Regions from separate parts of the Pseudoalteromonas maricaloris genome, predicted to be linked through region 2. Evidence: riboswitches for the same ligand, from Rfam matches in the RefSeq annotation. Region 2 holds a riboswitch; the other holds the start of a gene.
The links. Region 2 has a riboswitch for lysine ahead of dapA (4-hydroxy-tetrahydrodipicolinate synthase). Riboswitches for the same ligand answer to the same signal wherever they lie in the genome.
Positions count from the first base shown of each region.

Region 1 (6,800 bases), 1.4 Mb from region 2:
CATCTTCAGGTTGATATCGCCATCAAATGGTGTGGCGCCACCTGTGAGTAGGGCATTAAGCTCTTGTGCTTTTAGCTCTACAGGCTTAAGTTGTTTTTCCTGTAAGTGATTAAATAGCTTAGTGTACTTGATGATACTTTTACCTTGGGTGTAATCATCAAGATTCAGTTTGCCTTGATAGCAAAAAAACTGGTGCGCGTAACCGGCGATTTTACCCAGCCCCGCAACGCCAATGACCACATCGCCGTGGGGGAGGTTGGCTTCCAGCAAAATATAGGATTGATCAGAAGAAAAGTAGAACTTACGCGTTTCTTCTAAATCGTGACCATCCCATTCAGTCAGTCTTAAATCGTTGATAAGTGGAAACTGCAGCGCATTGATCACCGAGCTTTTACCGGTGTTATTCGGAGCGCAGATAGACGCGCTTTTATCCAGAGGAATGACACATTTAGCGTATCCGGCGGTATTTAATAATGCTAGTTTCCTTAAGCCGTACAACTGCTCGCTCATAGCTCGTCCTCAATATCATATTGTTCTTCGTTTACTTCCATTAGCGCGTCAATGTAGCGATAAATCGGTGCAAGTAGCATAAAGCCTTGCTCAACCTCACGGGCTAGACCCAGTCTCACCATACGTAAAAACACGTCTTTTCTGAGATCTGAGCCCGAAAATATTTCCAACTGATCAAAAAGATGCTTATTGAGCTGCACTATGGTTTGCATTAGCTCTAAATCGCAGCTTTCATCAAATAGTACGCGAAGCGGATCTTTACCTTGGTTGGCATAGTGTTCAATCAAAATATAAATGGTTAGGGCAATCGCACGGGAAATTTTCCCCATATTTGGCGTGCTTTCATCGCTTGCCAAATAATAAAAACCACGGGCATCGTGCTGTAAGTCATGGCCTAAGGCTGAAAATAGCGCTTGATAGCTATCAATTTGCTGATCTAATTCTTGCCAAAGGGTAGTGTCTTGCTCACTGATATGATACCCGCTCACCAGTTTTTTATTAATGGCTTGGAGTTCATTGAGCATGTCTAAGTTAATTGTCGTCATAATGCTAATCTTGTTTTGCTTTGGCACTAAATGGATATAAAGAGAAGGTATGCGATGCGATAGTGATCTTACTCTTTTGTTGCTCTTGGCTAAGTGCCAAGTCAGATTCGTTGATCAGCTTTTGATAAAGAAACAGCATTTCGTCTGCTTCGAGATCTGGGTAGCTATCGCTTAAAAAGCCCAATAGTGCCTGGCGCTTTTTACCGGTTTGTTGAAATCTCGTTTTTACTGAGTTGTAATCTGGAATGTTAGGGCTTTGATAAGCTGGCACATTGTCGTGATCGGGTAGCTGATATTCTTCATGCTCAAACTCAACAAGACTTGCCATATAAGCGACCATGTGACGCTTTTGTCCGAGGTTAAAACGTTGAATGTCTGACACAAATTCTGGTTGAACTGGTGAGAGTAAACGGTCAACGCCGCGCTTTCTAATTTGTCCAAGGACTTTAGAGGCTTGCCGCGTAATGAGTGTATTGCGGCGTAGCTCTTCTCTTAACGGCATGAGGAGATCGGCACTGCGGCTTAAACTTTCTCTACCAATGAGGTGCATATCTAAAATGCGTGTTCTGAGCTGCTCCAGCATGCGTTTGTCTGCAGCACCACGGCCTAATTGTTCAATCTCGTCAATTTGCTCACTGACCTGAAGCTCTATTTGATCAAAGCAGCGTTGGAAAGGGCCATGAATATCGACCATTTCCAGCATAGGTTCGATATATTCGTCAAACGCTTCCAGTACCGCTTTATATCTCATGCCAAGAGAAAGCGTTGAAGTGTCAGACTTTGCTTGTTCAACCAAGTTCATGATAGCGCTTTCGTTATGCTCGAACAGCTTAACAATTTTACGAACGCGTTCGTCCATAATGCGGCTAAAACGGCGTAGCTCAGAGTAGTCAGCCTCTTCACCAGCTTGTGCGATGCGATTACCTAATCTTTCTAAGTCTTTTACCAGCACCGTGATCTCTTCCGCTAAACCAAGGCTCTCTTCTTGTAAAAGAAAGCTGGCGAAGTCAGCGATGGCACGGTTGATTTCTAACTGTGAAGATTTAGCTAAAGGGATAATAATTTCTTGTTGGAGTAATCGATTGGTTTCTTTATAAATTCGTTCACTCGACCAGCTAGGGTTTTTCTGTTTTAGGATGTTTTGTACATCTTTTAGACTGAAATCTGCGAGCTTAAATCGTTTAAAAAGTAGCTCGAGTACGCTCCAGTGTTCATTTATCGTATTTAATAATTTTTTTGCTGGGATCATAACTTTCCAGTGTGTAGTAGCTAAGTTACATCGCTACTTCATCAATTTGTCACAAAATGTTTATCGTACGTAGCATGGGGACTGTGATGGTGCTAGAATCCGCCGCGAAAACGAACCCACCCCTTGTTACATTTAATTACAGGTTGTTTACGCATTATGGTCACGCCCATTATTCTAACCCTGATCGCCATCGCTTTTATACTCATCGTTATAGAAGATATTATTCACGTAAACAAGGCCAAAACAACGCTTTTTTTTGGTACTTTATGTTGGATTATCGCCTTTATCTCTCCAATTCATGGTCAAAGCCCAGAAATTGTACAAATTGAGCTAGACCATAACATTTTAGAAATCGCGACACTTTGGCTGTTCTTAATGGCTGCCATGACGTTTGTGGCTTACTTGAACTCAAAAGGGTTTATCCAAAATATTGTTCACCGGATCATGCCAACCCATATTAGCGAACGCAAGCTAATGTTTTTGGTCGGTGCTTTTGCATTCATATTTTCATCCATCTCGGATAATATTACTGCGACGCTTATTTCATTAGCTGTGGTCATGTCTTTGAAACTTGACCCGAAAAAGTTAATAAAATATGCGACGTTAATTATCTTCAGTGTCAACTCCGGTGGGGTATCATTGATCACCGGTGATGTAACCACCTTGATGATATTTTTGGCCGATAAAGTCACGATCCCAAACCTTTTATTGCTGATCATGCCGTCGATGTTGAGTGTATTTGTGTTAGCAGCCATGCTTTCTATTGGTATGAATGAAAAAATTACCTTTGAAAAGGCAGAATTACGCAGAATTGAAAAGACCGATATCACGATTGCACTCATCTTCTTATCAACCATTTTTGCCACGTTATTCTTAAGCGTGCAATACCATGTGCCGCCGATGCTAACTTTCTTATTTGGCTTGTCTTTGATGTTCTTAATGGCGCAATTCTTGATGCGCAAGAAAGACGTTAATAAGAAAATCATCGACTATATCCGTGAAATTGAATACGACACCTTATTGTTCTTTGTGGGTGTGCTGTTATTAGTTGGTGCGTTGAAAGAGGTCGGTGTACTGTCTAAATTTACCGATTTATACCTGCATCTTGCGCCGGAATACGCAAACTACTTGGTCGGTTTAATGAGTGCGGCGGTAGATAACGTGCCTTTGACGGCGGCACTATTAAAAGCAGACATTACGATGACTCCAGCGCAATGGCTAACCTTTACTTATGCGACTGGCGTTGGTGGCTCTATGCTTATCATTGGCTCTGCAGCGGGGATCATTGCAATGAGTAAGGTTAAAGCCTTAACCTTCTCAAGCTATCTTAAAATGAGTATCTATCTGCTTATCGCATATACCATTGGATATAGTGGCGCGTATTTCGCGGGTCAGCTTATTTAAGACCAATGGATTTAATTTTTTACCGCTTTGGGATAAGTTTTTCATAAATAACTTGACACCTAGACGGCTAAAAGATAATTTTCTTACATCGCCCGCATTTATTGCGGGCTTTTATTTTGCTTTTATTCAGATTAACAAAGGCAAAATAAACAGAAGAGGCGCGATGCTTAGGTAGTTAGTGTGAGGTGACGAGACCAATGACCACTAGTGAGGGAAGTATTCGCCGAGGAGAAAAGTTGCTCGTCGCAACGATTCTTCGGTTTACGAGGCTGAATCCTCGGAACTGTCACCGTATTGGTGGAGAGCTTCTGGCAAAGGTCATTTCAAGCGTTCGTCTTTCTAGAAATCCCATGCCGAGTTCTCCTTATAAAATTTGACTGTGCCAACAGTCGAGAGGAGAGAAAATGAATTCGCAGTATGTTGTAGCCAAATTTGGCGGTACCAGTGTCGCTGACTTTGAAGCTATGTCTCGTTGTGCTCACATTGTTCGTGACAACCCAAATGTTCGCGTGGTGGTTGTGAGTGCATGTGCTGGCGTAACCAATCACCTTGTAACGCTAACCCAACAAAAGGAAGATGAAGCCGGGCGCAAAGCAGTTGTTGCAGCGGTTGAAAACATACAGCAAGCGATTATCGACCAAGTGTCTTTGGATGCTGATCTTGCTGAGGGTTACAAGCAAACTTTCAGTGAATTTGAAAACCTTGCGAGTTTACCTGCACTTAGCAGACAGCAATGCGATGAAATGTTGAGCTTTGGCGAACGTTTTTCTTCTTATTTGTTTACCCAAATACTACGTAATAATCAGGTTCAGGCGTCGCGCTTTGATGTGCGTAAAGTGCTTAAAACAGATAATCAATTTGGAAAAGCGAATCCAAATGTTGCAGCTACGCGTGAAGCCGCGCAAACCAATTTGGTCGCGCTACTTGGCGACACAGTGCAGGTGACGCAAGGGTTTATTGGTAGTGACCAATACGGCCAGACGACCACGCTTGGTCGTGGCGGTTCTGACTACAGTGCTGCATTGTTAGCAGAGGCAATTGACGCGTCAAGTGTGCATATTTGGACCGATGTCGTTGGTATTTTCAGTACCGATCCGCGTTTGTGTGTAAAGGCTAGACCTATTCCTCGTTTGAGTTTTGATGAAGCGGCCGAAATGGCGACATTTGGTGCCAAGGTGTTACATCCCGCAACTATATTGCCAGCGAGTCGTAAAGGTATTTCAGTATTTGTTGGTTCAAGCCGTGATCCGCAAGCGGGTGGCACTTGGATTGAAAAAGAGAAAACGGCGCAAGCAGGCATTCGCGCAGTGACACAACGTAAAAACCAAATACTATTGACGCTAAAGAGCCCTGAAATGCTTCTTGCAAGCGGCTTTTTGGCTCGTATCTTCACCATTTTAAGTAATTACAATATATCGGTTGACTTGGTAACGACTTCGGAAATTAGTGTCGCGCTTACGCTAGATAATGCACCGAATGCTTCTCGACCCGAGCTAGAACAAGCTTGTTTGGATGAACTTGGCGAGTTTTGTCATGTGACCGTTGAAAATAATCTTACTTTGGTGGCCATGATAGGTTCTGAGATCCAGTTGAAGAAGTGCCAACTTAACCTGATGGATGTGTTGTCAGAGTTTAATATTCGATTGATATGCCATGGTGCGAGCAAGCACAATCTGTGCTTTTTAGTTGAGCAGCAGGAGTCAGATCAGGTCGTACAGTCAATTCATGCTAAATTACTAGAGGTTGCATAAGTGAATTTATTGTTTTTTAGGAACTAATAAAAAAGTTGCATTATTGAGTAATGGGTGGCACTTTGTTTATAACGGTTAGGGTCTGCTGACCATCAAGTTTGTTTTTCCCTAGGAGTGCCATCATGAATTATAAAGACGTCTACGAATTCTGGTTTGTTGAATGCACTGAATCAGATTGGTGGAAGAAGTCTGCGGACTTTGATCGCATAATAAAAAATCGCTTCGGTATTTTGCACCAAATGGCGCACCAAGGTGAGCTTTCGAGCTGGAGAGCAACACCACTTGGCGCGCTGTGCGAAATCATTATCTTAGATCAGTTTTCACGCAATATATTCAGAGACACTCCAGAGGCGTTTGCCAGTGATCCTTTGGCGCTGAGCCTCACCCAACACGCCATCGAAAAGGGCTATCACCGCCAGCTCAATGATACTGAATTGATGTTTTTATACCTACCTATGATGCATAGCGAAAGTCGCATCATCCATCGTGCAGCAGACCATTATTTTCGCGACCTGCCCAATTATGATTTTGAAGTCGCGCATAAAAAAATTATCGATAGATTTGGCCGTTATCCCCATCGAAATGAAATACTCAATCGCGATTCAACAGAAGAAGAAATGGACTTTCTAGAGACGCCCAACTCGAGTTTTTGAGGCACGGCTAGAACCTCTCGCATTTTCAGCGGAAGTACGTATAATCGGCCGTCTACAAAAATAATGATTGATTACAGACATGGCTCATACGCGCGATGGATTTCAAAGCCGACTTGGCTTTGTGTTAGCAGCAGCTGGTGCGGCTGTTGGACTTGGTAACATTTGGGGATTTCCTACACAAGCCGCAAACCACGGTGGCGGTGCATTTTTACTGGTTTATTTTGCGGTAATTTTCTTACTCGCATTACCTGCACTTTACACAGAATTGTATTTAGGCCATCAGGCACAAGCAAACCCAGTTAAAGCACTTAAAACAGCCTGGCGTGAAGGTAATCCGAAAATAGGAGCCGCGGCGGGGTATATCGGCCTTGCTGGTGCTATCGTGATGCTCAGCTTTTACTCCATTGTGGCTGGGTGGATGCTGTCTCATGCACTTGATCCTCTTGCGCAAATGGCTGAATTAGATACCGCACACCAGTTTCTTAGCGGTGACTCGATGCTGAGAAACTTTATCTTTACGCCACTGATGCTAATTTTGACTGCGAGCATTATTCTCAAAGGCGTAAAATCAGGTATAGAAGCTTGGTCGCGCAGACTTATGCCGTTGTTACTGGTATTACTGCTTTGCCTTATTGGCTATATGGCGACATTAGACGGCGCAGCAGAAGGGTTTAGAACGTATTTAGTT
Region 1 is NZ_CP024625.1:1,712,869-1,719,668, forward strand. Features, by position in the region: gene CTT31_RS07320 (coiled-coil domain-containing protein) at 1-510, opposite strand, end outside; gene CTT31_RS07325 (condensin complex protein MksE) at 507-1,055, opposite strand; gene CTT31_RS07330 (hypothetical protein) at 1,060-2,304, opposite strand; gene nhaD (sodium:proton antiporter NhaD) at 2,461-3,708, shown strand; lysine riboswitch at 3,854-4,024, shown strand; gene lysC (lysine-sensitive aspartokinase 3) at 4,113-5,459, shown strand; gene CTT31_RS07345 (DUF924 family protein) at 5,582-6,112, shown strand; gene CTT31_RS07350 (sodium-dependent transporter) at 6,192-6,800, shown strand, end outside.
Region 1: linked by a shared signal. The riboswitch ahead of lysC (lysine-sensitive aspartokinase 3) and the one ahead of dapA (4-hydroxy-tetrahydrodipicolinate synthase) in region 2 are both predicted to bind lysine.

Region 2 (6,800 bases):
TAGTCTAGCCGAGTTAGAAGTGGATATTGCCGTAGGTAAAATCGATCTACAAACTTACAACGGCAACACCATAGAGGTCGAAATTTTGGTTGAACCGAAAGAGTCAGACAGTTGGTTTGGTAAACCAGATGTAAGTGAAGCTACCCTAAACAGCAACACATCAGGGGATAGATTATCACTCGAGATCAATTCAGATGATTATGAACTATCTTGGCAAGTTAAGGTGCCTGTTAATTTGGCCTTAGATGTTGAGGTTGGTGTTGGCAAAATTGATATTCAAGATCTTAATAACTCTGCTGATTTAGAGGTAGGCGTAGGAAAAATTAAAATTGAGACTACCGCCACCGATTTCAAAAAGGTGTCTTTAGATTCAGGTGTTGGTAAAACGGCAATATCAGGGTTTGGCAACGTAGAGACTGCCAAAAAGAGTATGGTTGGCTCTACAACAGACTATCGTGGTCAAGGTCAATATTCCATCGATGCAGAAGTCGGGGTTGGAAATATTCGTTTAAGACGAGACTAAGTCTCCACACTCATTCAGTAATAGCGCCACTTTGCTATGCAGCACATCCGGTTGCAACGGCTTATACAAATGAGCCGTTGCGCCAAGTGCATAGACCTTATCCAGATCCTCCGCATTAGTATTTGCGGTCACGACCAAAATAGGCACGGTTGGATCTAGTGCTCTCAAACGCTCAGTGGCTTCAAAGCCATCCATCACTGGCATATTTAAATCCATAAGCACGATATCAAACTTACCCACCTCATAGACTTCAAGGGCACCTTCACCATGTTCGGCATGCGTTACCAACTTGGCTATGGGCTGAAGCATTTTTTCAATCACGCGCGCATTTAGTAAATTATCTTCCACCAGTAAAATACGAGCTGACACTGGCTCCATTTTACGAGCCAGCGTCTGTTGGTTGTCAATTTCAATCGGGACTCTCAAGGTTGCTCTTGTACCTGTTGGCTCCCTCGCAATAAAACCTAATCGTCCTCCAAGCGCTGAGGTGAGTAATTGGCAACGCTTCAGCCCTAACTGCGTGCCTTGAAAATGCTCGCTATGCACAGCTTCTCGCAACTGCTGATAGTCGAACCCAGGCCCAGTATCTTCAACAACAAACTCTAAATATGGCGTATCTTCATCTACAACCAAATCCGCAAATACTTGAATGCTGCCACGCTCAGTAAATTTAATTGCATTATTAACCAATTCACCGATCAACCAACCAACACGCTTACAATCACAATAACAAGTCACATCTAACTCATTACTCAATGCCAAATTAAAAGCGAGAGATTTCTTGTGTGCGGTTAGTTGAAAGGCAATACAGGCTGACTTTATTACTTCTCGCAACGCGACTTGATGACGCTCAATGACCACTTCTTGCTCGGAAAGGTTATTAAAGTCTTGAACCGAATAAAGTAATACATCCAATTGATTTACTGCGCTTTTCACATGTTGTAAATGTTGGATTTCTTTGTTTCTCAGATATTCATCTAAATACCCCTGAATGGCCTGCAACGGCGTTCTTAGCTCGTGACTAACACGTGCTAAAAATCGTGATTTTGAGTGTAGTGCATCGTCGGCAAGCTTTCTTGCGACCTCTAATTTATTTAGTGCTTCAGCAATTTCTCGCGCCATTGGGCGAAATACAAATTTCGCTTCTATAAACAGCAGCAACAGTCCAAGCAGCCAAATTAACAACTCTATTTTCCTCACCATTTCTGTTTTACTTCGTGCATGCTGCTCAAATAGTGAAACGGCCTCATTAAGATTGGGGAGTAAATGCTGAGATGCAGTAAAGAGTTGTTCCACTAATTGAGGAGTGGATTGCTGTAACTGAGACCTTGATAAAGTGACAAAAGTATTACTTTGTAAATCCAATTGCACTGGCTCTTGGTAGTAAAGCGCGGCAAGCGCCTCATTCAGATAAATAGCCTCCCCCCCCTCTGTTTTAGTTAAAAACTCATGATTACTCTCAAATTTATCAATGGTTTGACGTAGCTCCTCACTGTCTTTTTTATCCTCTTGTGCACTATAAAGCGCAATACGCTGGGACAACATCCGCTGCATACCGGCAATATTAATTACGTGCGCGTCTTGGCTCTGCTGATACAGCAAGTACTGCATAATCCCCATCGCCATCGACAGCAATATAGCCATAGCAAGTAATGCCCCGATATAACGATTTTTAACTTTATTTATTAACGACATATTTTTGTTTTTCATCTCATAGCATTGTCTCAGCTGCAATGTTAAGTGTAGTTAACAATCGTATTATTTACAGTCCGATGCTTGACACCTAGACGGCCAAAATGTTTCAATGCGTGTTCACCCTATTTAGATAGTTTGATGCCACGGCGTCAAACTAAGGGCTGGAAGAGGTGCGTTATTCAGGTAACTAAGTGAAGGAGAGCAAACTCCGTTGCAGCTTAGTGAGGGGAATATACGCCGAGAAATTGAGTTATTGTTTGCTAATACTCATTTCGGGCGACTGGGCTGAATCCCAGCGACTGTCACCAACATACTTGGTGGAGAGCTTCTGGTCTTAGAAAAATAAGGCCATTGGCTGCCTTATCCTTTTTAAGTCCATTGCTCTTCGAATTTTAACGGTTCGAAGTTTGGACACTCTCCTAACTCCGAACATGATTTAAGTTCGGTAGAGATGAAATCACAATTCAACTTATCTGACTATCCGTTGTGGACGGCTTTAGTAACGCCTTTTGATGCTGAAAATCAGGTTGATTTTAGCGCATTAACGACGCTTGTACGCGATCAAGAGCAAGCTCGTAACGGTATTCTTTTACTAGGCAGTACCGGCGAAGGCCTTGCGCTTACCCAACAAGAGCAGCAACAAATCGTTGAGTTTGTTTGCCAGCTAGCCCCAAGCGTACCACTTATGGTTGCCGTTGGCGGCAGTAATCTTGAGCAGCAAACACAATGGGTGCGCTTTTGTAATACGCAGCCCATTCATGCGCTCTTACTTGGCTCACCAATCTACGCAAAGCCCGGCAAAGTTGGTCTGGCACATTGGTTTAGTACACTACTTAATGAGAGCCACAACCCTTGCATGCTCTACAATGTACCCGGTCGCAGTGCCGTTGCTATCGCCCCTGAACTACTCGGCGAGCTAGCTTGCCACCCTAATCTGTGGGCACTAAAAGAAGCCAGTGGTGATATTGCCACCTTTGAAGCATTTCGTCAGGCAGCGCCTGATGTCGCCATCTATAGCGGCGACGATGGCTTAATGCCCTACTTTGCACAAGCAGGTGCAACGGGTCTGGTGTCTGTTGCGGCAAACGCATGGCCACAGCAAACCGCAGAATTTGTAAGGCGCTCGTTAAGCGGCACCTCTCCTAATTTATTTACCACCTGGTCAGAAGCTGCAAATAGCTTATTTGCAGTGGCAAATCCCATTCCAGTCAAAGTGTTAATGCACTTGCAAGGGAAGCTCACAAGTCCAAACTTGCGCCCGCCACTGACACATTTGGAACTCACCCATACCGATGCGATCACTCGCGCGAACAAAACGATTTTATCTTGGAACTAAGGCAGTAAACATGAGCTGGTTAACCCTACTAAACGATTTAGAAAATGGCACAGTACGTGCGGCAACACAGGATGAGCAAGGCCATTGGCATGCTAACGTAGAAGTAAAACAAGGGATCCTTGAAGCATTTAGAAATGGCGTAAATACGGAGTTCCCAGGTGGATTTGTTGATAAAGACAACTTAGCACCACGCGGATTTGCTACCCAAGATGGCGTTCGTATGGTTCCTGGCGGAAGCAGTGTAAGACGTGGCGCTTACGTTGCAGCCGGCACAATCATTATGCCACCGGCTTATGTCAACATTGGTGCCTATATTGATTCAGGTACTATGGTAGATAGTCATGCGTTGGTTGGTTCTTGCGCGCAAATTGGTAAAAATGTGCACCTTAGCGCAGCTGTGCAAGTGGGTGGTGTATTAGAACCAGTTGGAGCAAGTCCTGTTGTTGTTGAAGACGATGCCTTTATTGGTGCAGGCTGTGTATTGGTTGAAGGGGTTGTTGTTAAACGCGGTGCCGTATTAGCACCGGGCGTGCGCCTTTCAGCAAGTATTCCTGTCTATGATTGCGTGAACGAGCGCTTGCTTGACAAAGGTGAAGCCATCCCTGAAAACGCGATAGTGATCCCAGGCTCTCGTCCAGCTTCAAGTGAGTGGGCTCGCGCGCAAGGATTAAGTATGTCATGCGCACTTATCGTAAAATACCGTGATGAACAAAGTGATGCATCACTGGCGCTGGAAGAGGTTCTACGCTAATGACTTGGTTGAGCACGTCACAGCGAACTGCAGCTGAGGCATTGATCCAGCAACAAGATACGCCTTTCTTTTGCTACGATTTAGATAAGCTAAGTGCGCATGTTAAGCCCTTAGTTGATCAGCAAATCGTTAAGCTTTGGTATGCCGTAAAAGCGAATCCGTTATCACATATCATTGAAACCCTAGATAACGCTGGGTTTAACTTTGATGTGGCATCTAGCGGCGAGCTTGATCAAGTGTTATCTCAAGGGATCGCTCCTGAACGCGTGCTCAACACCGGCCCTGCCAAATCGCTAAAGCAGATCCGCCATTTTGCAACACAAGGCGTACGTATTTTCGTGGCTGAAAGCCACAATCAAGTACGCTGGTTAAATCAAGTGGCCGAAGAGTTTGAGCTTCAATTTGAAGTTTTACTGCGGGTGCAATTACGCTTTGATAAAGCAGAGCACAATCCACTTGGTGGCAATACGCTTACTCCTTTTGGTCTTGGTGCAGAGCTGTGGCAAGCCCTAACTTTAAGTGACTACACCCACCTAGACTTTGTCGGACTGCATATTTTCCAGTGGGGCAATATGCTCTGCAGCGATACACTCGCTGAACTTTGGCAGGCTATGGTTGCGCCTTTAGTTCAGCTCGCTGCTGATTTAGATATTACTCTAAAGGTACTCGACTTAGGTGGCGGCCTTGGCATTCCCTATGATAGGCGAAGCCCTTCTCTCGATTGGCAGAAATTATTAGACACGCTCGCCTTGATAAAATCCGCCACGCAAGTGCAAGAGTTATGGATGGAATTAGGCCGCTATGCGGTTGGCGAATGTGGTTTTTATCTCAACCCTGTGGTGGAACAAAAGCAAAACTATGGTGAACAACAACTGATCGTCGCAGGCGGTGTCAATCACCTGCTGCGTCCAGCGGTTACCGGACAAGCTTTCCCCGCTGAATTGTTACGCCAGTCTCAAGCTGAGACCACAGACTTTCATATTCATGGCCCACTTTGCACAGCATTGGATAAATTAGGCACCCTAGCCTTACCAAGCGACAGTGCCGATGGCGATTGGCTTGTTTTCAGTCAGTGTGGCGCTTACGGCTACACCGAAAGTATGCCGTTCTTTCTATGTCATGAGCTCCCAGCTGAGTACATCATCTCAGCTGGAGAAATCAGCTGTGTCCGTGAAGCAGAGCCCGCTTCAAGTTATTTGAGGTAAACATGAATACCATTACACAACAACATATTCAGGTTGGTGAAATTGCCAACGGCTTGCCTTTGACTATTCCAGTCTATCGCATCAAAGGCGATGGCAGTGGGCCAAAGGTGTATATCCAAGCAAATATGCATGGCGCCGAAGTGCAAGGTAATGCAGTGATTTATCAACTGCTGGAACAGTTGAAGCAATTGTCATTAAAAGCGGACATCACCTTAGTGCCTTACGCAAACCCGATTGGTTGTAATCAGAAATCTGGTGAGTTTACCTTAGGACGTTTTGATCCAATTACAGGCACGAATTGGAATCGGATGTACATAAACCATTCCGGGCTGGTTGCCGAGTTTGTGGAGCAAAATCCGACGCTTTCAATTACAGAAATCACTCAGCAATTTCGCCAACAATTAGTTGAGCACACCCAAGCGCTACTTGATGGGCCCTTAGATAGGTTGACAACGGGTAAGCGCATCGCCTTGAATTTACAACGTCTAGCTCATGAAGCTGACATTGTTTTAGACCTTCACACGGGGCCAATTTCAGCAAAACACCTGTATTGTCCTGAGTATGCAAAAGACAGCGCTCGATATTTTGATATTCCGCATGTGTTACTTATTCCAAGTGACTTTGGTGGAGCAATGGATGAAGCAAGTTTTTGTCCATGGTGGAACTTGCAGCAAGCCTATCAAGCTATAGGCCGAGAGATCCCAGTATTAACAGAAGCGTTTACGGTTGAACTTGGCTCTCAAGAAAAAATTGATCTAGCGGAAGCATTGGATGACGCTAATAGCATTTTGAGCTACCTGAACCATAAACAGGCCTTTCAAGATGCGCACTTTATGCCACAAAACATCACCCGTTACGTCTGTCGACTAGAGAATTATCGCACCTTTTATGCACCAATGAGTGGCATGGTGGAATATACGGCAAAGCTTGGAGAGCATATCAAGGCAGGTCAAACCATCGCCAAAATTCTCAGAATGGAGCGCTATTTATCAGAAACGTCCTTAAATGAGATCAAGTTGGACGAAGATGCCATCGCCATTTTGCACTTTGCCTCTGCTAGTGTGAATCAAGGCACTGAGCTTTATAATTTCTTTACTCAAGTTGAAACACTTTAACTCGAGTACTTTTATTGCGTGAGAGTAAGTCAAAGCAAATAAGCTCTGCTTGTTTAGCTTAACGCTTACTAAGGTATGGCGGCGATAGCCGCCACCTTTTTCTTATTCGACCGTATTTCGCTTTCTGACATTTTTGACCTTCGAGATTCATTTCCCTTTCATTATCATTGATTAA
Region 2 is NZ_CP024625.1:325,714-332,513, reverse strand. Features, by position in the region: gene CTT31_RS01305 (hypothetical protein) at 1-523, shown strand, start outside; gene CTT31_RS01300 (response regulator) at 509-2,233, opposite strand; lysine riboswitch at 2,376-2,554, shown strand; gene dapA (4-hydroxy-tetrahydrodipicolinate synthase) at 2,670-3,554, shown strand; gene CTT31_RS01290 (2,3,4,5-tetrahydropyridine-2,6-dicarboxylate N-succinyltransferase) at 3,565-4,305, shown strand; gene CTT31_RS01285 (PLP-dependent decarboxylase) at 4,305-5,510, shown strand; gene CTT31_RS01280 (succinylglutamate desuccinylase/aspartoacylase family protein) at 5,513-6,625, shown strand.